4 regions of the Streptomyces sp. NPDC043726 genome follow, and region 3 is predicted to be linked to each of the others. Evidence: riboswitches for the same ligand, from Rfam matches in the RefSeq annotation. Region 3 holds a riboswitch; each other region holds the start of a gene.
The links. A riboswitch is a leader RNA that binds a small molecule or an ion and turns the genes downstream of it on or off. The one in region 3 is predicted to bind cobalamin.
Positions count from the first base shown of each region.

Region 1: linked by a shared signal. The riboswitch ahead of AC068Z_RS37525 (cobalamin biosynthesis protein) and the one ahead of AC068Z_RS00980 (ribonucleoside-diphosphate reductase subunit alpha) in region 3 are both predicted to bind cobalamin.
Region 2: linked by a shared signal. The riboswitch ahead of AC068Z_RS36195 (ABC transporter substrate-binding protein) and the one ahead of AC068Z_RS00980 (ribonucleoside-diphosphate reductase subunit alpha) in region 3 are both predicted to bind cobalamin.
Region 4: linked by a shared signal. The riboswitch ahead of AC068Z_RS34645 (energy-coupling factor ABC transporter permease) and the one ahead of AC068Z_RS00980 (ribonucleoside-diphosphate reductase subunit alpha) in region 3 are both predicted to bind cobalamin.

Region 1 covers NZ_JBWKCI010000018.1:63,104-70,072, forward strand. The annotation lists gene AC068Z_RS37515 (inorganic phosphate transporter) at 139-1,377, shown strand; gene AC068Z_RS37520 (hypothetical protein) at 1,412-1,633, shown strand; cobalamin riboswitch at 1,827-1,966, shown strand; gene AC068Z_RS37525 (cobalamin biosynthesis protein) at 2,068-3,009, shown strand; gene AC068Z_RS37530 (cobyric acid synthase) at 3,006-4,517, shown strand; gene cobN (cobaltochelatase subunit CobN) at 4,514-6,969, shown strand, end outside.
Region 2 covers NZ_JBWKCI010000016.1:110,613-117,581, forward strand. The annotation lists gene AC068Z_RS36165 (YigZ family protein) at 3-629, opposite strand; gene AC068Z_RS36170 (SixA phosphatase family protein) at 655-1,197, opposite strand; gene AC068Z_RS36175 (hypothetical protein) at 1,194-1,370, opposite strand; gene AC068Z_RS36180 (hypothetical protein) at 1,367-2,089, opposite strand; gene AC068Z_RS36185 (ABC transporter ATP-binding protein) at 2,207-3,013, opposite strand; gene AC068Z_RS36190 (FecCD family ABC transporter permease) at 3,043-4,059, opposite strand; gene AC068Z_RS36195 (ABC transporter substrate-binding protein) at 4,056-5,075, opposite strand; cobalamin riboswitch at 5,161-5,320, opposite strand; gene AC068Z_RS36200 (CoA-binding protein) at 5,413-5,820, shown strand; gene AC068Z_RS36205 (formylglycine-generating enzyme family protein) at 5,897-6,856, shown strand; gene AC068Z_RS36210 (4-hydroxybenzoate 3-monooxygenase) at 6,882-6,969, shown strand, end outside.
Region 3 covers NZ_JBWKCI010000001.1:206,703-213,671, forward strand. The annotation lists gene AC068Z_RS00955 (carbon starvation CstA family protein) at 1-820, shown strand, start outside; gene AC068Z_RS00960 (YbdD/YjiX family protein) at 771-968, shown strand; gene AC068Z_RS00965 (DUF3311 domain-containing protein) at 1,079-1,336, shown strand; gene mctP (monocarboxylate uptake permease MctP) at 1,333-2,928, shown strand; gene AC068Z_RS00975 (GNAT family N-acetyltransferase) at 3,002-3,508, shown strand; cobalamin riboswitch at 3,563-3,687, shown strand; gene AC068Z_RS00980 (ribonucleoside-diphosphate reductase subunit alpha) at 3,810-6,161, shown strand; gene AC068Z_RS00985 (ribonucleotide-diphosphate reductase subunit beta) at 6,161-6,969, shown strand, end outside.
Region 4 covers NZ_JBWKCI010000015.1:132-7,100, forward strand. The annotation lists gene AC068Z_RS34625 (hypothetical protein) at 1-298, opposite strand, end outside; gene AC068Z_RS34630 (energy-coupling factor ABC transporter ATP-binding protein) at 291-1,133, opposite strand; gene cbiQ (cobalt ECF transporter T component CbiQ) at 1,130-1,879, opposite strand; gene AC068Z_RS34640 (energy-coupling factor ABC transporter substrate-binding protein) at 1,886-2,248, opposite strand; gene AC068Z_RS34645 (energy-coupling factor ABC transporter permease) at 2,245-2,952, opposite strand; cobalamin riboswitch at 2,983-3,168, opposite strand; gene AC068Z_RS34650 (hypothetical protein) at 3,247-3,453, opposite strand; gene AC068Z_RS34655 (LysR family transcriptional regulator) at 3,572-4,477, opposite strand; gene AC068Z_RS34660 (RidA family protein) at 4,550-4,942, shown strand; gene AC068Z_RS34665 (MATE family efflux transporter) at 4,977-6,326, shown strand; gene rpmG (50S ribosomal protein L33) at 6,609-6,773, shown strand; gene AC068Z_RS34675 (type B 50S ribosomal protein L31) at 6,824-6,969, shown strand, end outside.

The sequences.
Region 1 (6,969 bases), on a different contig from region 3:
ACCGTGCGAGGCCGCGCGATATGCCCAGAAGATCGAGACCAGCCTCCGGACACCGTGCGGCCCGCCCGTGTTCACCTTCCGTTCATTCAGGTTACCTACGTTCGCCTGGCCAATGACCTCGAACGATTGCCTGGGTAAATGGAAAACTTCTCGCTGATCCTCGCGATTGTGGTGGTAACCGCACTCGCGTTCGATTTCACGAACGGTTTTCATGACACCGCCAACGCGATGGCCACCACCATCTCGACCGGCGCGCTCAAGCCCAAGGTCGCGGTGGCCATGTCCGCCGTACTGAACCTTGTAGGCGCCTTCCTCTCCGTGGAGGTCGCCAACACGATCTCCAAGGGTCTCGTCGACGAGACCGGCATACGTCCCGAGGTCATATTCGCCGCCCTGGTGGGCGCGATCCTCTGGAACCTGCTCACCTGGCTGGTGGGCCTGCCCTCCAGCTCCTCGCACGCCCTCATGGGCGGTCTGATCGGCGCGACCATCGCCTCGGCGGGCGTGGGCGCGGTCCACGGCGACGTCCTCGTCACCAAGGTGCTGATCCCGGCCGTCGCCGCCCCGCTGGTCGCGGGCATCGCGGCGCTGCTCGCGACGAAGCTGATGTACTCCCTGGGCAAGAAGGCCGAGGGCAGCAAGTCCTCCGAGAAGGGCTACCGCGCCGGGCAGATCGCCTCGGCCGGCCTGGTCTCGCTGGCCCACGGCACCAACGACGCGCAGAAGACCATGGGCATCATCACCCTCGCCCTGGTCGCCGGCGGCACCCTCGCCCCCGACTCCGACCCGCCGATGTGGGTCATCCTCTCCGCGGGCATCGCCATCGCGCTCGGCACCTACCTGGGCGGCTGGCGGATCATCCGCACGATGGGCAAGGGCCTGACCGACCTCCAGCCGCAGCAGGGCTTCGCCGCGCAGACCAGCGCCGCGACGGTCATCCTGGCCTCCTCCCACCTCGGCTTCTCGCTCTCCACCACGCACTCCGTCTCCGGCTCGGTGATGGGCGCGGGGCTGGGCCGCAAGGGCGGCGTGGTGCGCTGGTCGACGGCGACGCGGATGTTCGTCGCGTGGGGCCTGACGCTGCCGGCGGCGGCGCTGGTCGCCGCGGTCGCCGAGTGGGTCACCGGCTTCGGCAGCTGGGGCACCGGCCTCGTGGCGGTCTTCCTGGTCGCCTCCAGCGCGGCGATCTGGAAGATCTCGCGTCGTGAGGTCGTCGACCACACGAACGTCAACGAGACCGCCGAGGAGCCGGCCGGCGTCGTCACGACGGCCATGGCCGCGGTCACCCCGCCCCCGGCGGGCACGGTGACCGAAGACCTCACGGCGACGATCCCGGCCCCGGCCGGCGAACCGGCCCCGTCGCAGGCCACCGTCTGACCCGCCCACCCGGCTCTCTGAAGGAATCAGCATCATGAAGATCGACTGGGCGGCCCTCGGCTCCGTCTTCGGCGTCAGCCTCGTGGTCACCGTGGCCCTCGTGGCCCTCTTCACCCTCGGCATCACCGGCCTCGCCCGCCGCGAACGAGCGGCGGAGCAGGGCGGCACCGCGACGGTCGCGCTCACGGGTGCGTACGCCTGCTTCGCGGCCTGCGCCGCGGCCGTGGGCTACGGCATCTACCTGATCGTGGCCTGACGGCTCCCCGCCAAGACACCCAGACGCGCGCTCTGTCCGATCGCCCCTGCCGGGCGACGGGCGGGGCGCGTTGTCGTATGCGGGCGGGTGGGTCTTCCCGACGCCCCGGGCGGCGCTGTTCCCACCCCGTCCCACGGGGCCCGATGTGGGCCTCAGCACACTCTTCCCTCGCAGGTCAACAGCGAGTTGACGGCCGTTCCGGGGCCGTGGTGGACTGCCGGAGCCAATTACGGCGGCAGGAGAGGAAGCCGGTGCGAGTCCGGCGCGGTCCCGCCACTGTCACCGGGGTAGGTAGCCCCGGGAGCCAGGAACTCTCACCGCCGGTCTAGTCGAACCAGGGCGTGGACACCCTGAGTGAGGACATGTCGCGATGCTCGCCTGCCTGTTGACACCCAGCGCCAGACCCCTTTCCGACTCCGCGACCGGCTGAGCCGATGCGGGCCGATCGCGTCTTCGCGTACGGCGCCGCCGCCGGCCTCCTGGGTGACCTGCTCCTCGGCGATCCGCGCCGTGGGCATCCGGTCGCCGCGTTCGGACGGGCCGCGGGTGCCGTGGAGCGGGTGCTGTGGCGGGACGACCGGGGGCGGGGCGCGTTGCACACCGCCGTGTGCGCCGGTGGCGCCGTCGCCGTCGGCGCTCTCACCTCTCGTGCGGTACGACACTCCCCCGCCGCGTCCGTCGTCCTCACCGGCCTCGCCACCTGGGCAGTCGTCGGGGGGACTTCGCTCGCCCGTGAGGCCCGGAGCATCGGGCGCGCGCTCGAAGCACGGGACGTGGAGGCCGCGCGGGCACGGCTGCCGCATCTGTGCGGGCGCGATCCGCAGGCGCTCGACGCCGACGGGATCGCCCGGGCCGTCGTGGAGTCCGTCGCCGAGAACACCTCCGACGCCGTGGTCGGCGCGCTGGTGTGGGGCGCGCTCGGCGGGGTGCCGGGACTCTTCGGGTTCCGGGCCGTGAACACCCTCGACGCCATGGTCGGCCACAAGTCGCCCCGCTACCGGCGCTACGGGTGGGCTTCGGCCCGCCTCGACGACGTCGCCGGGTGGCCGGGGGCGCGGCTGACCGCCGTACTCGCCGCCGTCGCCGGGGGGAATCCCCAGGGTGCGGTACGCGCCTGGCGCGCCGACGCCGAGAAGCACCCGAGCCCCAACGCCGGGCCCGTGGAGGCCTCGTTCGCGGGGGCGCTGGGCGTCCGGCTCGGCGGGACTCTGTCGTACGGCGGACGCGTCGAACATCGACCGGTACTCAACGGGGAGGGGCGGGCAGTGGAAGTCGGGGACATCGAACGGGCCGTACGGCTGTCGCGGCGGGTCGGCTGGCTGGCGCTCGGCGTCAGCGTCGTCGCGCGCCGGGTCGTGAAGGGGCGTACGTCATGACGGGCGGTGGGCTGCTCGTCGCCGGGACCACCTCCGATGCCGGGAAGAGCGTCGTCACCGCCGGTATCTGCCGGTGGCTGGTGCGGCAGGGGGTCAAGGTGGCTCCCTTCAAGGCGCAGAACATGTCGCTCAACTCCTTCGTCACCCGCGAGGGCGCCGAGATCGGGCGGGCCCAGGCCATGCAGGCCCAGGCCTGCCGCGTCGAGCCGACCGCGCTGATGAACCCGGTGCTGCTCAAGCCCGGTGGTGAGCAGAGCAGCCAGGTGGTGCTCATGGGCAAGCCGGTGGGCGAGTTGAGCGCGCGCGGGTACCACGGGGGGCGGCAGCAGCAGCTCCTCGGGACGGTGCTCGACTGTCTGGCCGAACTGCGGGGCACGTATGACGCGGTGATCTGTGAGGGGGCCGGTTCGCCCGCCGAGATCAATCTGCGGCGGACCGACATCGTGAACATGGGGATCGCCCGGAACGCCGGGCTGCCCGTGGTCGTGGTCGGCGACATCGACCGCGGGGGTGTCTTCGCCTCCTTCTTCGGCACGGTCGCGCTGCTCTCGCCCGAGGACCAGCGGCTCGTCGCCGGGTTCCTCGTCAACAAGTTCCGCGGTGACGTCTCGCTGCTGGAGCCGGGCCTGGACATGCTGCACGGCCTCACCGGGCGGCGGACCTACGGCGTCCTGCCCTTCCGGCACGGGCTCGGCATCGACGAGGAGGACGGCCTGCGGGTGTCGCTGCGGGGAGCCGTCCGGGAGTCCCAGGTCTCCTCCCCCGTCGGCGAGGACGTGCTGCGCGTCGCCGTCTGTGCCGTGCCGCTCATGTCCAACTTCACCGACGTCGACGCCCTCGCCGCCGAGCCGGGTGTCGTCGTGCGGTTCGTGGACCGGCCGGAGGAACTGGCCGACGCGGATCTCGTCGTCGTCCCCGGGACCCGGGGCACGGTCCGCGCGCTGGAGTGGCTGCGGGAGCGGGGGCTCGCGGAGGCGATCGTGCGACGAGCCGCCGAGGAGCGGCCCGTCCTCGGCGTCTGCGGTGGCTTCCAACTCCTCGGCGAGCACATCGAGGACGACGTCGAGAGCCGTCGCGGTCATGTCCCCGGACTCGGGATCCTGCCCGTCCGCGTGCGGTTCGCGCGCGAGAAGACCCTCACCCGGCCCGTCGGCGAGGCCCTCGGCGAGCGGGTCGAGGGGTACGAGATCCACCACGGGGTCGCCTCCGTGCACGGCGGTGAACCCTTCCTGGACGGCTGCCGGGTCGGGCAGACCTGGGGCACCCACTGGCACGGCTCACTGGAGTCGGACGGTTTCCGCCGTGCCTTCCTGCGCGAGGTGGCGGCCGCCGCGGGCCGCCGTTTCGTGCCGGCCGCCGACACCTCGTTCGCCGCGCTGCGCGAGGAGCAGCTCGATGTGCTCGGCGATCTGATCGAACAGCACGCGGACACCGACGCGCTCCGGCGGCTCATCGAGTCGGGCGCGCCGCAAGGACTGCCTTTCATTCCACCGGGAGCGCCCGCATGAGCACAGTGTTGTTGTTGTCGACCGCCGACACGGATCTGCTGGCGGCCAGGGCGGCGTCCGGTGCCTCCTACCGGATCGGCAATCCGACCCGGGTGGACGTCGCGGAGGAGCTCCCCGGCCTCCTCGATGGCGCGGACATCGCCGTCGTACGGCTGCTCGGCGGCAAGCGCGCCTGGGAGGACGGGCTCGCCACGCTGAAGGCCTCCGGCATCCCGACCGTGCTGCTGGGCGGAGAGGCCGTCCCGGACGCGGAGTTGATGGCCGAGTCGTCGGTACCCGCCGGTGTCGTCGCCGAGGCGCTGCGGTACCTCGTCGAGGGCGGCCCCGCCAACCTCACCGAACTCGCCCGCTTCCTCTCCGACACCGTGCTGCTCACGGGCGAGGGGTTCGTCGAGCCGCAGAAGATGCCGGAGTACGGCGTCCACGGCGACCGCGCCCTGGAGGGCGGCCGGCCCACCGTCGGCGTGCTCTTCTACCGCGCCCATGAACTGAGCGGCAACACCGGCTTCGTCGACACGCTCTGCGACGCCATTGAGGCGCGCGGCGCCAACGCCCTGCCGGTGTACTGCGGTTCGCTGCGCGGCGCCGACGCGGGGCTGTACGAGATCCTCGGCCGGGCCGACGCGCTCGTCGCCACGGTCCTGGCGGCGGGCGGCACGCACGCCTCGGAGGCCTCGGCGGGCGGGGACGAGGAGGCGTGGGACATCGGGGCCCTCGCCGACCTCGACATCCCGGTGCTGCAAGGGCTGTGCCTCACGTCGTCCAGAGCCGCCTGGGACGAGTCCGACGCCGCCCTCTCGCCCATGGACGCGGCCATGCAGGTCGCCATCCCGGAGTTCGACGGCCGGCTCGTCACGGTGCCGTTCTCCTTCAAGGAGCAGGGCCCGGACGACGTCCCGGTGTACGTCGCCGACCCGGAGCGGGCCGCGCGCGTCGCCGGGATCGCCGTCCGGCACGCGGCGCTGAAGCACAAGCCGAACGTCGAGAAGAAGCTCGCGCTGGTCTTCACCGCCTACCCGACCAAGCACTCCCGCGTCGGCAACGCGGTCGGACTCGACACGCCCGCGTCGGCGGTACGGGTGCTGGACGCGCTCAAGGACGCCGGCTACGGGGTCACCGCATACCCCTCCGGCGGCGACGAGTTGATCCACCGGCTCATCGAGGCCGGTGGCCACGACGTCGAGTGGCTCACCGAGGAACAGCTGGCCTCGGCGCCCGCACGGGTGCCGCTCACCGACTACCGGGCCTGGTTCGAGAAGCTCGACCCGGAACTGAAGCAGGCGATGACCGAGGCGTGGGGCGAGCCGCCGGGTTCGCTGTACGTGGACGGGGACGACATCGTGCTCGCCTCCCTCCAGTTCGGCAATGTCGTCGTGATGATCCAGCCGCCGCGCGGCTTCGGCGAGAACCCGATCGCGATCTACCACGACCCGGACATGCCGCCGTCCCACCACTACATGGCCGCCTACCGGTGGCTGGAGAACTCCTTCGGCGCCGACGCGATCGTCCACATGGGCAAGCACGGCACGATGGAGTGGCTGCCGGGCAAGGGGCTCGGCCTCAGCGGAGGCTGCGCCCCGGACGCGGTGCTCGGTGAACTCCCGCTGATCTACCCGTTCATCGTCAACGACCCCGGCGAGGGAACTCAGGCCAAGCGGCGCGGGCACGCCACGGTCGTCGACCATCTCGTCCCGCCGATGGCCCGGGCCGACACCTACGGCGACCTGGCCAAGCTGGAACAACTCCTCGACGAGTACGCCCTGGTGAGCGACCTCGACCCGGCGAAGGCGCCGGCCGTACGGGCGCAGATCTGGACGCTGGTGAAGGCGGCCGAACTCCACCACGACCTGCACGTCGACGAGCAGCCGGACGACGAGGCGTTCGACGAGTTCGTCATGCACATCGACGGCTATCTGTGCGAGATCAAGGACGTGCAGATCAGGGACGGGCTGCACGTCCTCGGCGACGGACCGGCCGGCGAACCGCGCGTCAACCTCGTGCTCGCCGTGCTGCGCGCCTCACAGGTGTGGGGCGGCCAGGCGAACGCGCTGCCGGGGCTGCGGAGTGCGCTGGCCGCCCATTTCGGGCTGGACGAGAAGGAGTTGCTGGCCGAGCCGGGCACCCCGGTGAAGGTGCCGGTCGAGCTGAGCGACCTCGTCGAGGGCCCGTCGCGCACGGCCGCCGACGCGATCGACCTGCTGGAGCAGCTGTGCCGCCGGGTCGCCGAGGGCATGGAGGAGCGGGACTGGCGGGCCGCGGCCGTACCGGCGCTCGTGCGTGAGGTCATCGGCACCGAACTGCCGGACGCCGTGCGGGTGTTGGAGTTCGCCTGCGACGAGGTCGTACCGCGCCTGGCGAAGACCACCGACGAGATCGGGCACATTCTCCGGGCCCTCAACGGCGGATACGTCCCGGCCGGGCCCTCCGGCTCCCCCACCCGCGGTCTGGTCAA
Region 2 (6,969 bases), on a different contig from region 3:
GTTCACGCGTCGCCGTACGCCTCGCCGCCCAGTTCGAAACCGGCGGTCCCGGCCGTGATGTCGGCCAGCCAGGCGCGGAAGGCGGCCACGTCGGCGTCCGGCAGGCCGATCTCGATCGTGACGGCCTCGCCGTAGCGGACGTCCCGCACCTCGCGTCCGGTGGCGCGCAGATCGTTCTGGATCTTCCCGGCACGCTGGTGGTCGACCGTCACGGTGGCCAGCCGGAAGCGGCGGCGGGTGATCGTGCCCAGGCCGTCCAGGGCCTCGCCGACAGCTCCGCCGTACGCCCTGATGAGGCCGCCCGCGCCGAGCTTGACGCCGCCGTAGTAGCGGGTGACGACGGCGACGACGTACCGCATGTCACGGCGCAGCAGCATCTGGAGCATCGGGACGCCCGCGGTGCCGCCCGGTTCGCCGTCGTCGCTCGCCTTCTGGATCGCGGCGTCGGCGCCGATGACGTAGGCGAAGCAGTTGTGGGTGGCGTCGGCGTGCTCCTTGCGGACGGCCGCGATGAAGTCCTGGGCCTCCTGCTCGGTGGCCGCCGGGGCGAGGGCGCACAGGAAGCGGGAGCGGTTGACCTCGGTCTCGTGCACGCCCGCGCGGGCCACTGTGCGGTACTCGTCCTGCATCCGGCCACCCTATGACAGCCGACCGTCAGCCCTTCTTGCCCCGGGGCACGGTGAACCAGGTCAGCAGCGCGGTGCCGGGGGCCAGGGCGCTCCAGGCGGCGCCGCGCCAGGCCAGGACGGCGACGGCGGAGGTGGGGAACTTCACCCGGACCTGGTCCAGCGCGTCGTCCAGGCTGTCCCCGGCGAGCTCGACCACCAGGTCCTCAAGGCCCGGGTTGTGCCCGACCAGGAGCAGTGTCTCGACCTCGGCCGGCGTCTCGTGCACGGCGTCGAGGAGATCCGGGACCTCGGCCGCGTACAACCGCGGCACATAACGCACAGGCGGCGGGGTGCCCCACTCGGCGGACGCCAGCTCCCAGGTCTGCCGGGCGCGTACGGCGGTCGAGCACAGGGCGAGGTCGGGCAGCAGGTCGGCCTCGGCCAGCGCACGCCCCGCGGCCGGAGCGTCCCGCCGCCCGCGCGGGGCGAGCGGCCGACGGTGGTCGGCGACCCCGTCGGGCCAAGCCGACTTGGCATGCCGCAGCACGACCAGCCGCCGCAGCGGTCCGGTCCCCGCGCGGGCGATCACGACAGCACCCCCGACCCGGCACGCCGCCCGAAGAAGAGCGTCCCCACGCGGGCGGTCACGACAGCACCCAACCCGGCACGCCGCCCGAAGAAGAGCGTCCCCAGGCGGGCGATCACGACAGCACCCGACTCGGCATGCCGACCGAGGGGGAGCGTCCCCGCGGGGGCCGTCATGACGGTGCTCCCAGGTCGCGGACGAGGTCGAGGCCGAGGAGGCGGTCGGCGTAGGCGTAGGTCTCGAAGCGGGCGCCGTCCGCCAGGTCGGGCGCGGTCTCGACCCGCGTCAGCAGCCGCAGTACGCCGGGCACGTCCAGGTCGTCCTCCCAGGCGCCGCGCAACTGCGTGCGCACGTCGTCGGGGATGGGCCGTGAGGGGTGCCGTGCCCAGTCGGCGACCGCCCGCCGCCAGCGTACGAGGGTGTCCTGGGCCTCGTTCAGGGCGGCCGTGTCCAGCCGGACCGGCTGGTCCCGGCGCGGGGTCAGCAGGGCGAGCCGCAGGGCGACGGGGTCGGCTCCGGCCGGCGGGGCCGGAGTCGAGGCGTGCACGGGTGCAACGGCGACGCGGACGCCGACCGGGGCGGGCCCGTCCTCCGGAACGACATGGATGACCTGTTTCTCACCGAGTCCGCGGTCGGCCTCCCGGCTGTCCTCCAGGGGCCGGATGCCCAGCGCGGCGGCGCTCGCGCGCAGCTCCGGATCTGCCTGGCCGTGCAGCACGGCCCAGACCGGCGTGCCGCCGAGCTCCAGGGCGCGCACCAGGAGATCGGTGACGAGAAGCACGCGCAGGGCGCCGGTGTCGAAACCGGGCGCATGGGCCTCGACCCGGGTCAGGCCGCGCCGGGCGGGCGCGGCGTCGACGGGCTCGCCCGTTCGGGCGTCGATGATGCGCAGCACTCCCCGAGCGTAGGCGGGCGCGCGCCGGAGCGCAGCATGCGGCTCGGTTTCCGGACAGGTCGGGTCGGGTCAGGCAGGTCGGGTCAGGCAGGTCAGGTCAGGTCAGGTCAGGTCAGGTCAGGTCACGGTGCCGAGGAACCGGACGTGCGGACGGCGGTCGGCGCCCTCCCGGCTCACGGCGGCGCGGACGCCGTAGACCTCGGCGATCAGCTCCTCGGTCAGCACGTCACCGGGGGTCCCTGCCGCCACCGCGCGCCCCGCCCGCAGGACGACGACCTCGTCGCAGTACATCGCGGCGAGATTGAGGTCGTGCAGGGCGATCACGGCCGTCAGCGGGAGGCCGGTGACGAGGGTGAGCAGATCGAGCTGGTGGTGGATGTCGAGGTGGTTGGTGGGCTCGTCGAGGAGCAGTTCGCGGGGTTCCTGGGCGAGCGCGCGGGCGATCTGCACCCGTTGGCGTTCCCCGCCGGAGAGGGTGTGCCAGGACTGGTCGGCGTGGCCGGTGAGGCCGGTGCGGTCCAGGGCGGCCCGCACGGCCCGTTCGTCCCGCGCGGAGGCGGGCGCCCAGGCCCGTCGGTGCGGCAGGCGGCCGAGTCGTACGACGTCCAGGACCGTCAGTTCGACCTGCGTGTCCGCCTGTTGCTCGACCACGGCGAGGCGGCGGGCGATCTCCCGGCGGGGCCGGCCCGTGAGCGGATCGCCGTCGAGGGTGACGACACCGGCCGAGGGCGCGAGCACTCCGGCCAGCAGCCGCAGCAGCGTGGACTTGCCGGAGCCGTTGGGCCCGAGGAGGCCTACGGTGGTGCCGGGGGCGGGCGCCAGAGTGACCCCGTCCAGGATGAGCCGACCGTCGGCCCGGCGGCTCACCCGGTCCGCGCAAAGGCCAGCCGCCCCCTTGTCCGTCAGGTCCGAACGCCCGCTCATCGCACCCTCCGTCCGGTCAAGGCGCCCGCTCATCGCACCTTCCCCGTCCGATACAGCACCGCCACGAACGCCGGAACCCCGATCAGCGAGGTCACGACACCCACGGGCACCTCCTGGGGATCGAGGACGGTACGGGCCAGCGTGTCGACCCACACCAGGAACACCGCGCCCACCAGCGCGGTCAGCGGCAGCAGCCGGGTGTGGCCGGGGCCGGCCAGCGCGCGGGCCGCGTGGGGCAGGACCAGGCCGACGAAGCCGATGGCCCCCGCCGAGCTGACCAGAGCGGCCGTGAGCAGGGCCGTGACGCACAGCAGGACCAGCCGGGTGCGGGCGACCGACACCCCCAGGGATGCCGCGGCGTCCTGTCCGAAGGCGAAGGCGTCGAGCGTGCGGGCGTACGACAGACAGACCACGAGCGCCACGGCGAGGACGGCCCCGCACAGCCAGACGTCGGTCCACCCCGCGCCCGCGAGCGAGCCGAGGAGCCAGAACAGCACCCCGCGCGTGGTCTCGGCGTCGGCCGAGGTCATCACCACGAAAGAGGTGAGCGCGGAGAAGAGCTGCATGGCCGCGACCCCCGCCAGGACGACCCGGTCGGTCGTGCCGCCCAGGGTGTGGCTGAGCAGCAGCACCAGCGCGAAGGAGACCAGCGCGCCCACGAACGCCCCCGCGGAGACCGGGACCGCGCCCCCGCCCACACCGAGGACGACCACCACGACCGCCCCGGTCGAGGCGCCGGAGGACACGCCGAGCACGAAGGGATCCGCGAGCGGGTTGCGCAGCAACGACTGCATCACCGCCCCGCACACGGCGAGCCCGGCGCCGCACACCGCCGCGAGGAGGGTGCGCGGCAGCCGGAGCTGCCAGACGATGCCGTCGCGGATCGGCGTCAACCGCGAGCTGCCGAGGCCGAGATGGGACAGAACCGTGGACCAGACGTCTGCGACCCGGATGTCGGCGGGCCCGATGGTGATCGCCACGGCCAAGGAGCAGCACAGCACGACGAACCCGGCCCCGCCGAGCAGCAGCGTTCGCCGGAGGCTCACTTGGCGAGCCCGAACTCGCGCAGCGCTGCGGCGACCTGCTCCACGCCCTCCACCGTGCGGATCGTCGGGTTCATGGCCTGGCCGCTGAGCAGGACGTACCGCTTGTGCTTGACGGCGTCCATGGTCCTGGTGACGGGGTTGGACTCCAGGAAGGCGATCTTCTTGGCGGCCGACTCGGCCGTCTGCGACTTGCGGGTCAGATCGCCGATGACCAGGACGTCGGGATCGCGGTCCGCGACGGTCTCCCAGTTGATCTGGGGCCATTCGTCGTGGGTGTCGTCGAAGACGTTCCGCGCCCCGAGGGCGCGGGTGATGATGCCGGGGGCACCGCAACAACCCGCCATGTAGGGCGACTCGGCGTTGGCGAACCAGTACAGGAGGGTGACGTCGGAGGCGTCGACGCCCGAAGTGGCCTTCGCCATCCGCTTCTCCAGCGAGGCGACCAGTTCCTCGCCCCGCCGCTGCACGCCGAACACGGCGGCCAGGTCGCGGACTTCGCCGTAGACGTCCTCGATGGCCAGCGGGGTGGTCCGTACCCCGTCGCCGCCCGCGGAGTTGTCCTTGCCGACGCAGTCGGACGGGGAGACGTAGGTCGGCACGCCGAGCTTCTCGAACTGCTCGCGGCCGGCGACGCCGCCCTTGCCGAGGGTGGAGACGAAGGAGGCGGAGACGAAGTCGGGCTCGGCCGCCAGGACACGTTCGTAGGAGGGGTTGTTCTCGGCGATGCGCGGGACGTCGGCATTGGCCTTCTCCAGGCCCTTCATCACCGGGTCGGTCCAGGTCGCCGTCCCCGCGAGGCGGTCGGCGAGGCCGAGGGAGAGCAGGATCTCGGTGCTGCCCTGGTTCAGGGAGACGGCGTGCCGGGGCGGGTGCGCGACGCGTACGGCGTGGCCGCAGTTGTCGAGGGTGACGGCGGCTTTGGCGTCGTCGGCCGGGGTGTTGTCCGCGCAGCCGGTCAGGAGCAGTCCGGCGGCCGTGAGCAGGGCGGCGGGGCGGGTGAGACGTGCGATGGGCACGGGTGCGGTTCCTCAGTCGTCGAGGGCTCGAACGCGGAGCCCGTCCGTACGGTGCTCCCCCGCCGTCCGTTCGACCGCGGGGGCCGCCAGCAGGTCTTCGGACTCGGGGTCGTCCGGTCGGGGCGCCTTCCCAGACGGCTGTCACACCGTCCAGTGGCCGAGGCCCCGCCCGTCACCCTCACCGCTGCGCGTCAGCTCCGGATTCGCACCGGATTCCCTGACCCATGAGCATGGGTTCGACTGGCCTCGGCAAGCTACCACGCGAGGCCCGGGAATCTCCGGGCGCCCTTGGCCGTTGAGCTGGGCAAGGCATGGCACGAGGTCGAGGAGGCCCCTGGTGTACGGCGACGAAGCGACGATCCGCAAGATCCTCACCGAGCTCGGCGACACCTGGGCCGTGGTGGGTCTGTCGTCGAACCAGAGGCGCGCGGCCTACGGCGTCGCCCAGGTGCTCCAGCGCTACGGCAAGCGTGTGGTGCCGGTGCACCCCAAGGCGGAGACCGTGCACGGCGAGCAGGGCTACGCCTCCCTCGCGGACATCCCCTTCGACGTGGACGTCGTCGATGTCTTCGTCAACAGCGAGCTGGCCGGGCCGGTCGCGGACGAGGCCGTCGCCAAGGGCGCCAAGGCGGTCTGGTTCCAGCTCGACGTGATCGACGAGGCCGCCTACGACCGGACGCGGGCGGCCGGCCTGGACATGGTCATGGACCGCTGCCCGGCCATCGAGATCCCGCTGCTGCGGTGACGCACGGCGAGATGGCGTACAGCGACATGGCGTAGACAGGGGTGCACAGCCGTCACCCGTCCGCGAGGAAGAACCGATGCCCGAGCCCCAGTCGCCCGCCCGCTGCTGCATGCCCTCGTCCGGGACCGGCTCGGCCGGGCGGCAGCCCGTCGCCCTGGGTTCCCGGGCGCCGGTCGCCACGGGCACCCTCTCCACTGACGGCATGGTCCTGCTCCCCGGCGGCGAGTTCCTCATGGGGGCGGAGGACAGCGAGGGGTTCCCGGACGACGGCGAGGGCCCGGTACGACCCGTGCGGCTGAGCTCCTTCCGCATGGACACCCGCGCGGTGACCAACGACGCCTTCGCCGCGTTCGTCGCCGACACCGGCCATCTCACCGACGCCGAGCGCCTGGACTGGTCGTACGTCTTCGCCGGGTTCCTGCCCGCCGCCCTGCGCCGGGGCGCCCCGCGGCCCGAGCGGACGCCCTGGTGGTGCGCGGTCGCGGGTGCGGCCTGGGACCGGCCGGAGGGCCCGGGCAGCGATCTCGCCGGACGCGGTGACCACCCGGTGGTCCATGTGTCCTGGTACGACGCCGCCGCCTACGCGGCCTGGGCGGGCAAGCGGCTGCCGACGGAGGCCGAGTGGGAGTACGCGGCCCGTGGCGGCCTGGAGCGGAAGCGCTACCCCTGGGGCGACGACCTCGACCCCGACGGCACCTACCGCTGCAACATCTGGCGCGGCACCTTCCCCACCAAGAACACCGCCGCCGACGGCTACCGGGGCACCGCCCCCGTGGACGCCTTCGAGCCCAACGGGTACGGGCTCCACAACATGGCGGGCAATGTGTGGGAGTGGTGCGCGGACTGGTGGTCCACGGACCATCGGCGGGCCGTCGACCCCACCGGCCCGGCCGAGGGCACCGCCAAGGTGATCCGCGGTGGTTCCCACATGTGCCACGCCTCCTACTGCAACCGGTACCGGGTCGCCGCCCGCAGCGCCAACACCCCGGACAGCTCCAGCGGTCACGCGGGGTTCCGCTGCGCGGCCGACGCCTGACATCCGGTACGACCATAATGCTGGGGTGACTTCCACCGCCCCCCACCCCAACTCCGTTGCCGCACAGCGCTTTCCGGTCGTCATAGTCGGCGCCGGACCCGCCGGGCTCACCG
Region 3 (6,969 bases):
CGCCGTCGGGATCTCCGACATCTTCTCCCAGATCACCGGGAACAGTCTGCGGGCCTTCTGGTATCACTTCGCGATCATGTTCGAGGCGCTGTTCATCCTGACCGCGCTGGACGCCGGCACGCGCGTGGGCCGGTTCATGCTCCAGGACACCCTGGGCAACGTCTACCGCCCGTTCAAGGACGTCAGCTGGAAGCCCGGCCTGGTGCTGTGCAGCGCCCTGGTGTGCGGACTGTGGGGGTACTTCCTGTGGGTGGGCGTCCATGAACCCCTCGGCGGGATCAACCAGCTCTTCCCGATCTTCGGTATCTCCAACCAGCTGCTGGCCGCCGTCGCCCTCGCGGTCTGCACGACCCTGCTGGTGAAGTCCGGCCGCCTCAAGTGGGCCTGGATCACCGGGATCCCGCTCGCCTGGGACGCGACGGTCACGCTGACCGCCAGCTACCAGAAGGTCTTCTCCAGCGACCCCAAGGTCGGCTTCTTCAAGCAGCGCCAGGTGTTCCAGGACGCGATCGACGAGGGCAAGGTGCTGCCGCCCGCCAAGTCCATGGACGACATGCACACCGTGGTCACCAACTCCACGGTGGACGGCGTCCTCACGGCGGTGCTGGCCCTGCTGATCGTCGTGGTCATCGTGGACGCGGCCCGGGTCTGCGTCCGGCACGTCCGACGCCCCGCCCTGTCCACGCTGAGCGAGGCACCCTACGTGAAGTCCGAACTCGTCGCCCCGGCGGGCCTGTTCCCGACCCGCGAGGAGAAGGAGGAGCAGCGCGATGCGGTCACTGCGGCGGGCGGCCAGGGCGGTGCGGTGGTACGTCCGTGAACTCACCGACGAATCGGCCTACGACCGTTATGTCGCGCACGTGCGCCGGGACCACCCCCTGGCGCCCGTGCCCACCAGGCGCGCCTTCGAACGGATGCGGACGGACCGCCAGGAGTCGGACCCCCGCCAGGGGTTCCGGTGCTGCTGAGCGGATCTTCGGCGACCGATATGCGGACGAGGGGTTCCGTTTCCGCGACACCGTGACCTAGATTGCCTGCGCATTACACCAGGTGATCGGCAAGGGGACGGAGCCGTCGGATGTCAGATGCCCCAGAGGTGCGCAGAGAACCGGTGGTGACGCCCGTTCGGGTCGTCATCGCCCTCTGCCTGTTCGCGCCCTTCGTGGCGATGTTGTGGGTGGGGTCGTACGCGAAGGCCGACCCGGCCTTCATCGGCATCCCTTTCTTCTACTGGTACCAGATGGCCTGGGTGCTCCTGTCGACCGTGCTGACGATGGTCGCGTACAAGCTGTGGCAGCGTGACCAGCGCGCCCGCAAGACGGAGGGCGCCAAGTGAACGACGGCGTGAACGGCGTCGCACTCGCCGTCTTCATCTTCTTCTTCCTGGCCGTCACGGTCATGGGCTTCCTGGCCGCGCGCTGGCGCAAGGCCGAGAACGAGCACAGCCTCGACGAATGGGGCCTGGGCGGACGGTCGTTCGGCACCTGGGTCACCTGGTTCCTGCTCGGCGGCGACCTCTACACGGCGTACACCTTCGTGGCGGTCCCGGCGGCGATCTACGCGGCCGGCGCGGCGGGCTTCTTCGCGGTGCCGTACACGATCCTCGTCTATCCGCTGATCTTCACCTTCCTGCCCCGGCTGTGGTCGGTCTCGCACAAGCACGGGTATGTGACGACCTCGGACTTCGTGCGCGGCCGGTTCGGCTCCAAGGGCCTTTCGCTGGCCGTCGCGGTGACCGGCATCCTGGCGACGATGCCGTACATCGCGCTGCAACTCGTCGGCATCCAGGCGGTGCTGGACGTGATGGGCGTCGGCGGCGGCGAGAACACCAACTGGTTCATCAAGGACCTGCCGCTGCTGATCGCCTTCGGTGTGCTGGCCGCGTACACCTACTCCTCGGGGCTGCGGGCCCCCGCGCTGATCGCCTTCGTCAAGGACACCCTGATCTACCTGGTGATCGCGGTGGCGATCATCTACATCCCGATCAAGCTGGGCGGGTTCGACGACATCTTCGCCGCGGCGAACGACAAGTTCACCAGCACCGGGGCGGGCGGTCTGGTCCCGGCGGAGGCCGGCCAGTGGACGTACGCCACGCTGGCGTTGGGCTCGGCGCTGGCCCTGTTCATGTACCCGCACTCGATCACGGCGACCCTCTCCTCCAGGAGCCGTGACGTGATCCGCCGCAACACCACGATCCTGCCGCTGTACTCCCTGATGCTCGGCCTGCTCGCGCTGCTGGGCTTCATGGCCATCGCGGCCGGGGTGAAGGTGGAGAACGGACAGCTGGCGATCCCGCAGCTGTTCGAGAACATGTTCCCGGACTGGTTCGCGGGCGTGGCCTTCGCGGCCATCGGCATCGGCGCGCTGGTGCCGGCGGCGATCATGTCGATCGCGGCGGCGAACCTCTTCACCCGCAACATCTACAAGGACTTCATCAAGCCGGACGCGACACCGGCCGAGGAGACCAAGGTCTCCAAGCTGGTGTCCCTGCTGGTGAAGGTGGGCGCGCTGGCCTTCGTCCTGACCATGGACAAGACGGTCGCCATCAACTTCCAGCTCCTCGGCGGCATCTGGATCCTGCAGACCTTCCCGGCGCTGGTCGGCGGCCTGTTCACGCGCTGGTTCCACCGCTGGGCGCTGCTGGCGGGCTGGGCGGTCGGCATGATCTACGGCACGGTTGCGGCGTACGGCGTCGCCTCGCCGACGCAAGCGCACTTCGGCGGTTCGTCGAAGGAGATCCCCGGCATCGGGGAGATCGGGTACATCGGCCTCACGGCGTTCGTGCTGAACCTGGTCGTCACGGTGGTCCTGACCTTCGTCCTGAAGGCGGCGAAGGCCCCCGAGGGCATCGACGAGACCAGCCCCGAGGACTACACGGCGGACGCGGGCGACCCGGGCGTGCAGAAGGAGCTGTCGCCCCTTCATTGATACGGAGCCGTTCCGCAGCGGGCCGCCGAAATTCAGGACTGTCGGCGGCCCGTTGTCGTACACACTCGATCACATGGACTTCCGGATCCGCGCGGCGGAACCCACCGAATACGACGAACTCGGCGAGATCACCGCCCAGGCCTACCTCCGGGACGGCCTGCTCACCTTCGGCGAAGCCGACTGGTACCTCGGCGAACTGAGAGACGTGGCCAAGCGGGCGGCCGCCGCGGACGTACTCGTCGCCGTGGAACAGGACCGCCTCCTCGGCGGAGTCACCTACGTCCCCTCCCCCGGCCCCATGGCCGACCTCGCCCGCCCCGGCGAGGCCGAGGTCCGCATGCTCGCCGTGGCTCACGAGGCCCGTGGCAGAGGCGTCGGACAGGCCCTCGTCCAGGCGTGCGTCGACCGCTCGAGCGCAGCGGGCGACCGCACCGGCGTCGTCCTGTCCACCCAGCCCCTGATGCACACCGCCCACCGCATCTACGAACGCCTCGGCTTCCGCCGCTCCCCGGAACGCGACTGGAACCCGATCTCGGACCACCCCGAGTTCACTCTCCTCACCTACGAGTTGACGCTCTGAAGTCGACGCGCGACACAACATCTGGGGGTGTCACCGCCGCCCGGCACAAGATGTATGCTCATGCTCGCTGTCGCCGCAGGGGAATCCGGTGTGAATCCGGAACTGTCCCGCAACGGTGTACTTGTGCACATCTGTGCACATGGTCCAGTCCGAGGACCTGCCGACAGTGCGCCCGGCCGTCCGGTCCGGGTGACTGACGTCCGGGCCTCGTGGAGTGGGCCGGTGGACGCGACGCCCCGTGCGCTCGTGAGCTGCCTCCTGCCCTCCGCAAGGCCCCGTGCCGAGCGAGGGAGAGCCCCACGTGACCATCGCGCCAGCCGATCCGGCTTCAGCCGTCCCGACCGTCGAGGACGCCCCGGGCACCGCCCTGCTGCGGACCCTGACCCAGCTGACCGCCGACCTCCCCGACGCCGACCCCGGCCGGGTCGCCGCCGCCGCGCTGCGCGGCCGGTCCGCGCGGGCCGACGAGGCGGAGCTGCGCGAGCTGGCCACCGAGGCCGCGGCCGGGCTCATCTCCGAGGACCCCGCCTACAGCAGACTGGCCGCCCGGCTGCTGACGGTCTCCATCGCCGCCGAGGCCGCCTCGCAGGGCGTCACGTCCTTCACCGAGTCCGTCGCGGTCGGGCACCGCGAGGGGCTCATCGCCGACCGGACCGCCGAGTTCGTCCGGATCCACGGCGCCCGGCTCGACGCGCTCATCGACACGGGCGCCGACGACCGCTTCGGCTACTTCGGTCTCCGTACCCTGCACAGCCGTTACCTGCTCCGGCACCCCCTCACCCGCAAGGTCGTCGAGACGCCGCAGCACTTCATGCTCCGCGTCGCCGCCGGTCTCGCCGAGGACGACACCACCAGGTCGGTGGACGAAGTCGCCGCGCTCTACGGGCTCATGAGCCGCCTCGACTACCTCCCCTCCTCCCCCACGCTCTTCAACTCCGGCACCCGGCACCCCCAGATGTCGTCCTGCTACCTCCTGGACTCGCCGCTGGACGAGCTGGACTCCATCTACGACCGCTACCACCAGGTCGCCCGGCTCTCCAAGCACGCCGGCGGCATCGGTCTGTCGTACTCCCGTATCCGCTCCCGGGGTTCGCTGATCCGCGGCACCAACGGGCACTCCAACGGCATCGTCCCGTTCCTCAAGACGCTCGACGCCTCGGTCGCCGCCGTGAACCAGGGCGGCCGGCGCAAGGGAGCCGCAGCGGTCTACCTGGAGACCTGGCACTCCGACATCGAGGAGTTCCTGGAGCTGCGCGACAACACCGGTGAGGACGCCCGGCGGACGCACAACCTGAACCTCGCGCACTGGATCCCGGACGAGTTCATGCGCCGGGTAAACGCCGACGAGCAGTGGAGCCTCTTCTCCCCGGCCGACGTGCCCGAGCTGGTCGACCTGTGGGGGGACGAGTTCGACGCCGCCTACCGCAAGGCCGAGGCGGCGGGGCTCGCGCGCAAGACCATCCCCGCCCGCGATCTGTACGGCCGGATGATGCGCACCCTCGCGCAGACCGGCAACGGCTGGATGACCTTCAAGGACGCCGCCAACCGCACCGCCAACCAGACGGCCCTGCCGGGCCATGTCGTGCACTCCTCCAACCTCTGCACGGAGATCCTGGAGGTCACCGACGACGGGGAGACGGCGGTCTGCAACCTGGGCTCGGTGAACCTCGGTTCGTTCGTGGCGGACGGTGACATCGACTGGGAGCGCCTGGACGAGACCGTCCGCACGGCCGTCACCTTCCTCGACCGGGTCGTCGACATCAACTTCTACCCGACCGAGCAGGCGGGCCGGTCCAACGCCAAGTGGCGGCCGGTGGGCCTCGGCGCGATGGGCCTGCAGGACGTCTTCTTCAAGCTGCGGCTGCCCTTCGACTCGCCGGAGGCCAAGGCGCTCTCCACCCGCATCGCCGAGCGCATCATGCTCGCCGCCTACGAGGCCTCCGCCGACCTCGCCGAGCGCGAGGGCCCGCTGCCGGCCTGGGAGAAGACCCGTACCGCCCGGGGCGTCCTGCACCCCGACCACTACGACACCAAACTCACCTGGCCGGAGCGGTGGGCGGCCCTGCGCAGCCGTATCGCCGAGGTGGGCATGCGCAACTCCCTGCTGCTGGCCATCGCGCCCACGGCGACCATCGCCTCCATCGCCGGTGTCTACGAGTGCATCGAGCCGCAGGTGTCCAACCTGTTCAAGCGCGAGACGCTGTCGGGCGAGTTCCTCCAGGTCAACTCCTACCTGGTGCAGGACCTCAAGCGGCTCGGCGTGTGGGACGCCCGCACCCGTGAGGCGCTGCGCGAGGCGAACGGCTCGGTGCAGGACTTCGCCTGGATCCCGGCGGACGTACGGGCGTTGTACCGCACGGCGTGGGAGATCCCGCAGCGCGGTCTGATCGACATGGCGGCGGCGCGGACCCCGTTCCTCGACCAGTCCCAGTCGCTGAACCTGTTCCTGGAGACGCCGACCATCGGCAAGCTCTCCTCGATGTACGCGTACGCCTGGAAGTCCGGGCTGAAGACGACGTACTACCTGCGCTCGCGCCCGGCGACCCGCATCGCCCGCGCGGCACAGGCTTCCGTCCCCGTCCAGCAGGTGACCTCCGAAGAGGCCGTCGCCTGCTCCCTTGAGAACCCCGAGTCCTGCGAGGCCTGCCAGTAATGCCCAGCAACCAGAACCTGCTCGACCCCGGCTTCGAGCTGACTCTTCGCCCGATGCGCTACCCGGACTTCTACGAGCGCTACCGGGACGCCATCAAGAACACCTGGACCGTGGAGGAGGTCGACCTCCACTCGGACGTCGCCGACCTCGCCAAGCTCAGCCCGGCCGAGCAGCACCTCATCGGCCGGCTGGTCGCCTTCTTCGCGACCGGCGACTCGATCGTCGCGAACAACCTGGTGCTGACGCTGTACAAGCACATCAACTCCCCCGAGGCGCGGCTCTACTTGAGCCGTCAGCTCTTCGAGGAGGCCGTGCACGTCCAGTTCTATCTGACCCTGCTGGACACCTACCTCCCCGATCCGGAGGACCGGGCGGCGGCCTTCGACGCCGTCGAGAGCATCCCCTCGATCCGGGAGAAGGCCGGGTTCTGCTTCAAGTGGATCAACGAGGTCGAGAAGCTGGACCGCCTGGAGTCCCAGGCCGACCGCCGCCGCTTCCTGCTCAACCTGATCTGCTTCGCCGCGTGCATCGAGGGCCTGTTCTTCTACGGCGCCTTCGCCTACGTCTACTGGTTCCGCAGCCGGGGTCTGCTGCACGGTCTGGCCACCGGCACCAACTGGGTGTTCCGGGACGAGACCATGCACATGAGCTTCGCGTTCGACGTCGTGGACACCGTCCGCAAGGAGGAGCCGGAGCTGTTCGACGACCAGCTCCAGCAGCAGGTCACCGACATGCTGAGGGAGGCCGTCGAGGCCGAGCTGCAGTTCGCGCGCGACCTGTGCGGTGACGGCCTCCCGGGCATGAACAC
Region 4 (6,969 bases), on a different contig from region 3:
CCTGCGGCGCGCCCTTCACCCGCACGGCGCGGTCGCGGGCTGTTCTCACCCGGGCCACGACCGCGCACAGCGCACAGTCGCCACCCCCGCAGCCATGGTCGCCCCCGGTGAGCGCGGAGTCGACGTCGTCCAGCGCCTGGAGCAGTTCCTCCACCACCCCCAGCAGCACCCGTACCCGGGCACTCTGCCCGCCGACCTGCCGCCGGGTTGCCAGCAACCGCGCGAAGTCCTCGCCGGAGACGGCCACCCACTCCTGCCCGTCGACCAGGACGGGCCGCCCGCGCGGAGCGTCAGCCATCGGCCGGGATCGGCGCGACCAGGGCGGCCAGCTCCTCGGGAGTACGCGGCCCGGCGACCCCGTCGCCCAACAGCCCCTGCCCCCGCAGCAGTTCCGCCGCGGCCACCCCCCACGGCAACCGAAGCCCCGCCTCCCGCAGCAGATCCGTGCGGGCCAGCATCTCGGGCGCGGGCCCCGTGCGCGCACCTCCCGGCGTGAGGAGCGCCGCGTCATCGGCCCAGCGCAGGGCGAGGTCGACGTCATGGGTGGCCATGACCACCGTCGTGCCGCTCGCCCGGAGCCCGTCGAGGGTGCCGAGCAGCCGTTCCTGCCCGTCCGGATCGAGCCCGGCGGTCGGCTCGTCGAGGATCAGCACCCGGGGCCGCATCGCCACGGCGCCCGCGATCGCGGTGCGCTTGCGCTGGCCGTAGGAGAGCAGATGGGTCGGCCGGTCGGCCAGCGCGCTGATGTCCAGCGCGGCGAGCGCTTCCTCGACCCGGGCGCGCACCTCGGCGTCGGAGAGCCCGAGGTTGAGCGGTCCGAAGGAGACGTCCTGTCCCACCGAAGCGGCGAAGAGCTGGTCGTCCGGGTCCTGCACCACCAGCTGAACGGTCGTCCTGAGCCGGGTCAGCCCCTTGCGGTCGTACGACACCTCGCGTCCCTCGACGCTCAGCCGGCCCTCGCGCGGCCGGAGCCCGCCGCTGAGCAGCCGCATCAGGGTCGTCTTGCCGCTGCCGTTGCGCCCGAGCAGCGCCAGCGCCCGCCCTTCGCGCACCTCGAAGTCCAGGCCCGCCAGCACGGTCGGCCCTTCCTCGTAGGCATAGGACGCGCCGTGGAGAGCGACCAACTCGCTCATGAGAGAGGACCTTTCAGTACGAGCGTGAGGGCGGCCAGCGCCACGAGGAGCCCGCAGCTGGCGGCCGTGAACCGGACCGAGACCCGTGCCTCGGGCACCAGCACGCGCAGGGTGCCGTCGTAGCCGCGTCCGGCGAGCCCGGCTTGCAGACGGGTGGCCCGGTCGAAGGCCCGTACGAACGCGGTGGCCCCGAGCCCGCCCAGGGAGCGCCAGGTCGCGGCGCGGGTGGTGTGCCCGAGCCGCGCGGCCTGGGCGTCCCGGATCCGCCGTACGGAATCCAGCAGCAGGAAGCTCATCCGGTACGTCACCAGCGCCACGTCGCCCACGGCGGCGGGCACGCCGGCCTTCACCAGCCGCGGCAGCAGGTCGGACATGGGGGTGGTGAACGCGAGGAGCAGCACCCCGAGGGAGGCCGCGGAGGTGCGCAGCAGCAGCTCCCCGGCCCGTACGGCCCCGTCGTCGGCGAGGGAGACGAAACCGTCGGGGCCGCCCACCTGCACGAGGAGCGTGGCGGCGCCGGTGACACAGAATCCGAGCGGCACCCGGTAGGCCCGCCACAGCTTCCGCCCCGGTACGCCCGCCGGGCCCAGCAGCACCACGAGGGCCGTCACCAGGACCAGCGCGGCCCCCGGCCAGGGCGGCAGCGAGATGGCGAGCACGGTCAGACCTAGTCCGAGCACGGCCTTGTCCACGGGATGGCGGCGGCGCCAGCGACTGCTGTGCGCCGCCGCGTCGATCGGCAGCACGGGGGATCAGACCCCTTCGCCGTCGGACTCCCCGGCACGGCCGACCCCGACCGCATCCCGTTCCAGGGCCCGCTGTTCGCCCTGCTTACGGCCGCGGCGCAGCCCGAAGTAGTAGGCGAGGACACCCGCCCCCAGGGCCGCCTGGAGCGAGAACAGGGCCGACTCGATCTCCCCGGACGGCGGTTCGTACAGCGGCGAGAACCAGGGCTCGTAGTCCGGCTCGATCTCGGTGATCGCCGTCTCGGCCTCGGCATCGGCGCCGGCGAAGGGCTCCTCCTTGTGGTCGCCGAGCCCGAGCATGAGCGGCATGACGGCGAGCGCGGCCACCGCGAGCAGCAGCAACAGGTTGATCTTCGTGTTACGGCTCATCGGGCCACCGCCTCGTTCGACTCGGTCCGCACCCGCTTGCCGCCGGACAGCAGCACACCGAGCCGGGTCAGTTCTCCCTTGCTGGACTGCACCAGCAGCCGCATCACCAGCACCGTCAGGAGCCCCTCGCTCACCGCGAGCGGGATCTGGGTGACGGCGAAGATGGACCCGAACTTGCCGAGCGCGCCCAGGAATCCGCTGCTGGGGTCGGGGAACGCCAGCGCCAGCTGAACGCTGGTGACGCAGTAGGTCGACAGGTCGGCGACGAACGCGCCGCAGAAGACAGCGGCCATCAGCGGCACGTCGTACCGCCTCAACAGCTTGTAGACGGCGTATCCGGCCCAGGGCCCGGCGATCGCCATGGAGAAGACGTTGGCGCCGAGCGTGGTCAGACCCCCGTGCGCGAGCAGCAGGGCCTGGAAGAGCAGGGTGATGGTCCCGAGGACCGCCATGATCGGCGGCCGGAACAGGATGGCGCCCAGGCCGGTACCGGTGGGATGGGAACAGCTCCCGGTCACCGAGGGCAGTTTGAGTGCGGACAGAACGAAGGTGAAGGCCCCGGAGGCGCCGAGGAGCAGGGTGCTCTCCGGGTGCTCGCGGACTTCACGGGTGAGTGACCGGACTCCGTGGACGACGAAGGGCGCGGACGCGACGCCCCAGGCGACCGCGTGCGCCGGAGGCAGAAATCCCTCGGCTATGTGCATGGCTCAGCAGACCCTCTCCAGCACCTCGTGGATGGTTGACGCGCCTTGGCCGGTCTCCTGGCTGACGGGTGACACCGCCCGTGACTCCGCCTTCCCGGGTCCCGAAGGACCCAGTGGCTGCCCGTGGGGGCTGGAGCCGGACTTCCCGATCACAGTGGCGAGGGCCGCACCGGCATTGCACCGGATTTCCCGTTCACCAAGGCGTGGTGACAGTAGTGCGCCCACCGGGCACATGACAAGCGGAGCCGGGGGGCGCACAGGGGGAGTGAACCGGCTCACGCACCTGCGGTGACGTCAGTCCCAGCGGTAACCGTCACCGAAGTTGAGGGTGTGCTCCAGGACGTCCTCGAGGGGGTCGTTGACGTTCACGGTGTTGATCACGGACACCACGGGCGCGTTGTTGGAGACGTGCAGCGGGGGGTTGTCGTGGGCGGTGGCGTCACCGGCGGCGAGGACCGTCACCGTGAGGGCGGCGGGGAGGAGGGAGATCCGTGCGCGCATGACTGCTCTCCTTAGAGGCCAGGGTGGCAGCGGGAACGATGGGGGATTACCGCGTGCCGGCCTCGCGAATCCCCGCTAGGGGCCGGTTCACCTGGACGAGGCGGGCGTTCGGCGGGTCCTATCGACTGGACGGCCGTCGGCTGACGACCGTGAGCAGCCGCGCGACCAGCGGGTTCTGATCGTCCGTACGCCAGGCGACGGCGACCCGGGTGCGGGCGGTGCCCGGCTCGATCCGGCGGAACGCGACGCCCTTGAGGCGGATACGGCGGATGCCGGCCGGGGCCAGGGAGACGCCGAGGCCGGTCTCGACGAGCGCGCACACGGTCGCCCATTCCACCGCGTGCTGGGCGATGCGCGGCGTGAACCCCTGCGCCGTGCACAGCCCGATGATCTGGTCGTACAGCCCGGGTCCGGCTTCACGGGGCAGCAGCACGAAGGGCGAGTCCGCCAACTGTGCGAGCCGCACGGCCCGCTGGGCGGCCAGGGGGTGGGCGCTCGGCAGCACGGCGACGAAGGGCTCGGTGACCACCGTCCGGAAGGCCAGCTCCGGCTCGGCGTCGGAGGGCTCGCGCAGCAGGCCGACGTCGATGGTCCGCTCGCGCAGGGCCGCGAGCTGGGGAGCGGTGGTCATCTCGCGGATGTCCAGCCGCACATCGGGGAACAGCTGCCGGAAGTCGCGCAGCAGGCTGGGCAGGACGGTCAGGGCAAGGGAGGCGGCGAAGCCGAGACGCAGCCGGCCGGCGGTGCCGCCGCCGACGGCCCGGGCGGCGGCGAGCCCGTCGGCGAGGTCGGACAGAGCCCGCCGGGCCGCGGGCAGCAGTTCGTGGCCCGCGGGGGTGAGGGCGACGCGCCCCGGTCCGCGGCTGAAGAGCGGGTGGCCGACCTTGTCCTCCAGCCGCCGGATCTGCTGGCTCAGCGGCGGCTGGGCGATGCCCAGGCGGGCGGCGGCGTGACCGAAGTGGAGTTCCTCGGCCAGGACGACGAAGGCGTGCAGCTGGGGGAGGGGGAGTTCGGGCCGTTCCATATCCCCAGGGATATCAGCCCATGCGAATCGGCGTATTAGACGTATCATTGCTGGTCACCTAGCGTTCGGCGCATGACAGAGCGACGCGCGATCCTCAGCGGCTCGACCTTCGAGGAGCAGATCGGTTACGCCCGTGCCGTGGTCGACGGCGAGTGGGTGCACGTGTCCGGGACGACCGGGTTCGACTACACCACCATGACGATCTCCGACGACGTCGTGGAACAGGCCGAGCAGTGCCTGCGCAACATCGGGGCCGCCCTGACGGAGGCGGGGTGCACCTTCGCCGACGTTGTCCGGGTGCGCTATCTGCTGCCCGAGCGCGAGGACTTCGAGCCGTGCTGGCCGGCACTGCGACGCCGCTTCGGAGAGGTGCGGCCGGCGGCGACGATGCTCGTGTGCGGTCTGGCCGACCCCAGGATGAAGATCGAGATCGAGGTGTACGCGCGGAGGCCGACTCCCGGGTAACAACGGGTGAACTGGGCTGGCAGGATGGGCACATGTGAGCGAACGACGTGCATTCCTGACCATCGCCAAGGCGGCCGCGCCGCTGTACGCGACCATGCTCGCCGCGTCGGCCGGCGCCCTCGTCGACACCGCGCTCCTGGGTCGGTACGCCACCGTGTCCCTGGCCGCGTTCGCCGTGACGATGGCGGTCTTCGGCCCGGCCACGGTCACCGTCGTGGGCGCGCTGCGCGGCGTGATGCCTTTCGTGGCGCCGCACCGCGAGGACCCCGAAGCGCTGCTGCCGTTGGTGCGCGGCGGCATGTGGCTGGCGTTCACCGTGGGCGGGCTGGGCGCGGCGGCGGTGACGGCGGTGCCCCTGTTCGGTGCGATGTTCGGAGTGCCGAGCGCTGTCGTCTCGCAACTGGGCTTCCTGCCCTGGCTGTTGGCGGCCAGTGTGCTGCTGATCGCGGTCGGCGCGTCGGCGACGTCCGTGCTGGTCGGACTCGGGAAGTCCGCCCTGGTCATGCGGTCGGGGCTGTGGGGGACGGCGGTGTCGGTGACGCTGTCGGTGGTACTGGTAGGCGGCCCGGGTCCTCTGCCGAGCCACGGTCTGACCGGCGCGGGCCTGGCGATGCTCGCCTCCAGCCTCGTCAGCGCGTGCCTCAACCAGTACGCCCTGCGTCGCCGCACGGTCCTGGCGGGCCGTTCCCTCCGCCCCGGCCGCCCGGATCCGCGCCAGGTGCTGAAGCTGGCCCGCGTCGGCATCCCGCTCGCGGGGACCGTGCTGGTGAAGTTCGCGGTGCTCGGTGTCCTGACCTTCGCCGCGGCCCGGACCGGCACCGACGGCGTAGCCGTGCACGGTGTTGCCGAGTCCCTGGTGAACGTCGTGTTCACGGTGGCTGTGGCGGTCGGGCAGGCGACGGTTCCGCTGATCGCCGGATACGCGCAGGAGCGTGACATCGGGCGGATCCGGCGCAGTGTGTGGGCGGGGATCCGGGTGGCGCTGTGCGCGGTGGCGGTGCTCTGCGCCGGGCTGTGGCTCCTGCGCGGCCCGGTCGTGGACCTGTTCACGAAGGACCCCGCGCTCGGTCAGGAGGTCAGGCATCTGCTGCCGCTCGTTCTGGCGGTGGTGATCAGTGACGCCCTGCAGGCGGTGGCGGGCTTCGGCCTGGTCGGGCTCAAGCGGACCGGGCCCGGCCTGGTGTCCACGGTCGTCTGGTTCGGGATCCTCGCGGCCCTGGCGGTCCCGGTGGCCGACGCGGCCGGACTGACAGGCCTATGGACGGCCCTGGCCTGCGCGAATCTCCTCCAGGCCGGCACGAAGCTGATGTCGTTCCACCGGCACACGGCCCGGATCGGGGCGGGGGCCCGGCGCCCGACGGCGGAGGCCGCCGACCGCGCCTGAGTTGCCTCGCCCCTGCGGTGCTGTATAGTCGATCTTGAGCTGGTCGCCGGAAATCCGGTGCCCGGTTTCGCGTTGGTGGTCCAAGGAAAGACGCCCCGCTTCCTGCGGGGAGATGCAGGTGCAAGGCCTGCCCGGCGCTCCAGTGAACGGCCCGTCCCGAACAGGGGCGGGCCGTTCGTGTTTCCTCCGGCGGGGGGAATGCGACGGCGGGTGCCTGTGTTGAGACACCTGTCTGGCATGTTCGAGTCAATCGACTCGCATGGCGGCGGAAGGGAGTCTCCTATGGCACGCAGCAACGCCCGCCCCGTGGTGAAGCTGAAGTCGACGGCCGGCACCGGCGTCACCTACGTGACCCGCAAGAGCCGTACCAACAACCCCGACCGGCTGGTCCTGCGCAAGTACGACCCGGTCGCCGGCGCTCACGTCCTCTTCCGCGAGGAACGCTGACGCCCGCCTCCCGCCGCCCGGCGGTGGAGGCCGACACGAAAGGACACCCCATGCAGCGCGGCATCCATCCCGTCTCCCGCCCGGTCGTCTTCCGCGACCGCGCGTCCGGATTCACCCTGCTGACCACGTCCACCCTCGACCCGCGGCGCACGGTCGAGTGGGAGGACGGCAACACCTACCCGGTGGTCGACGTCGA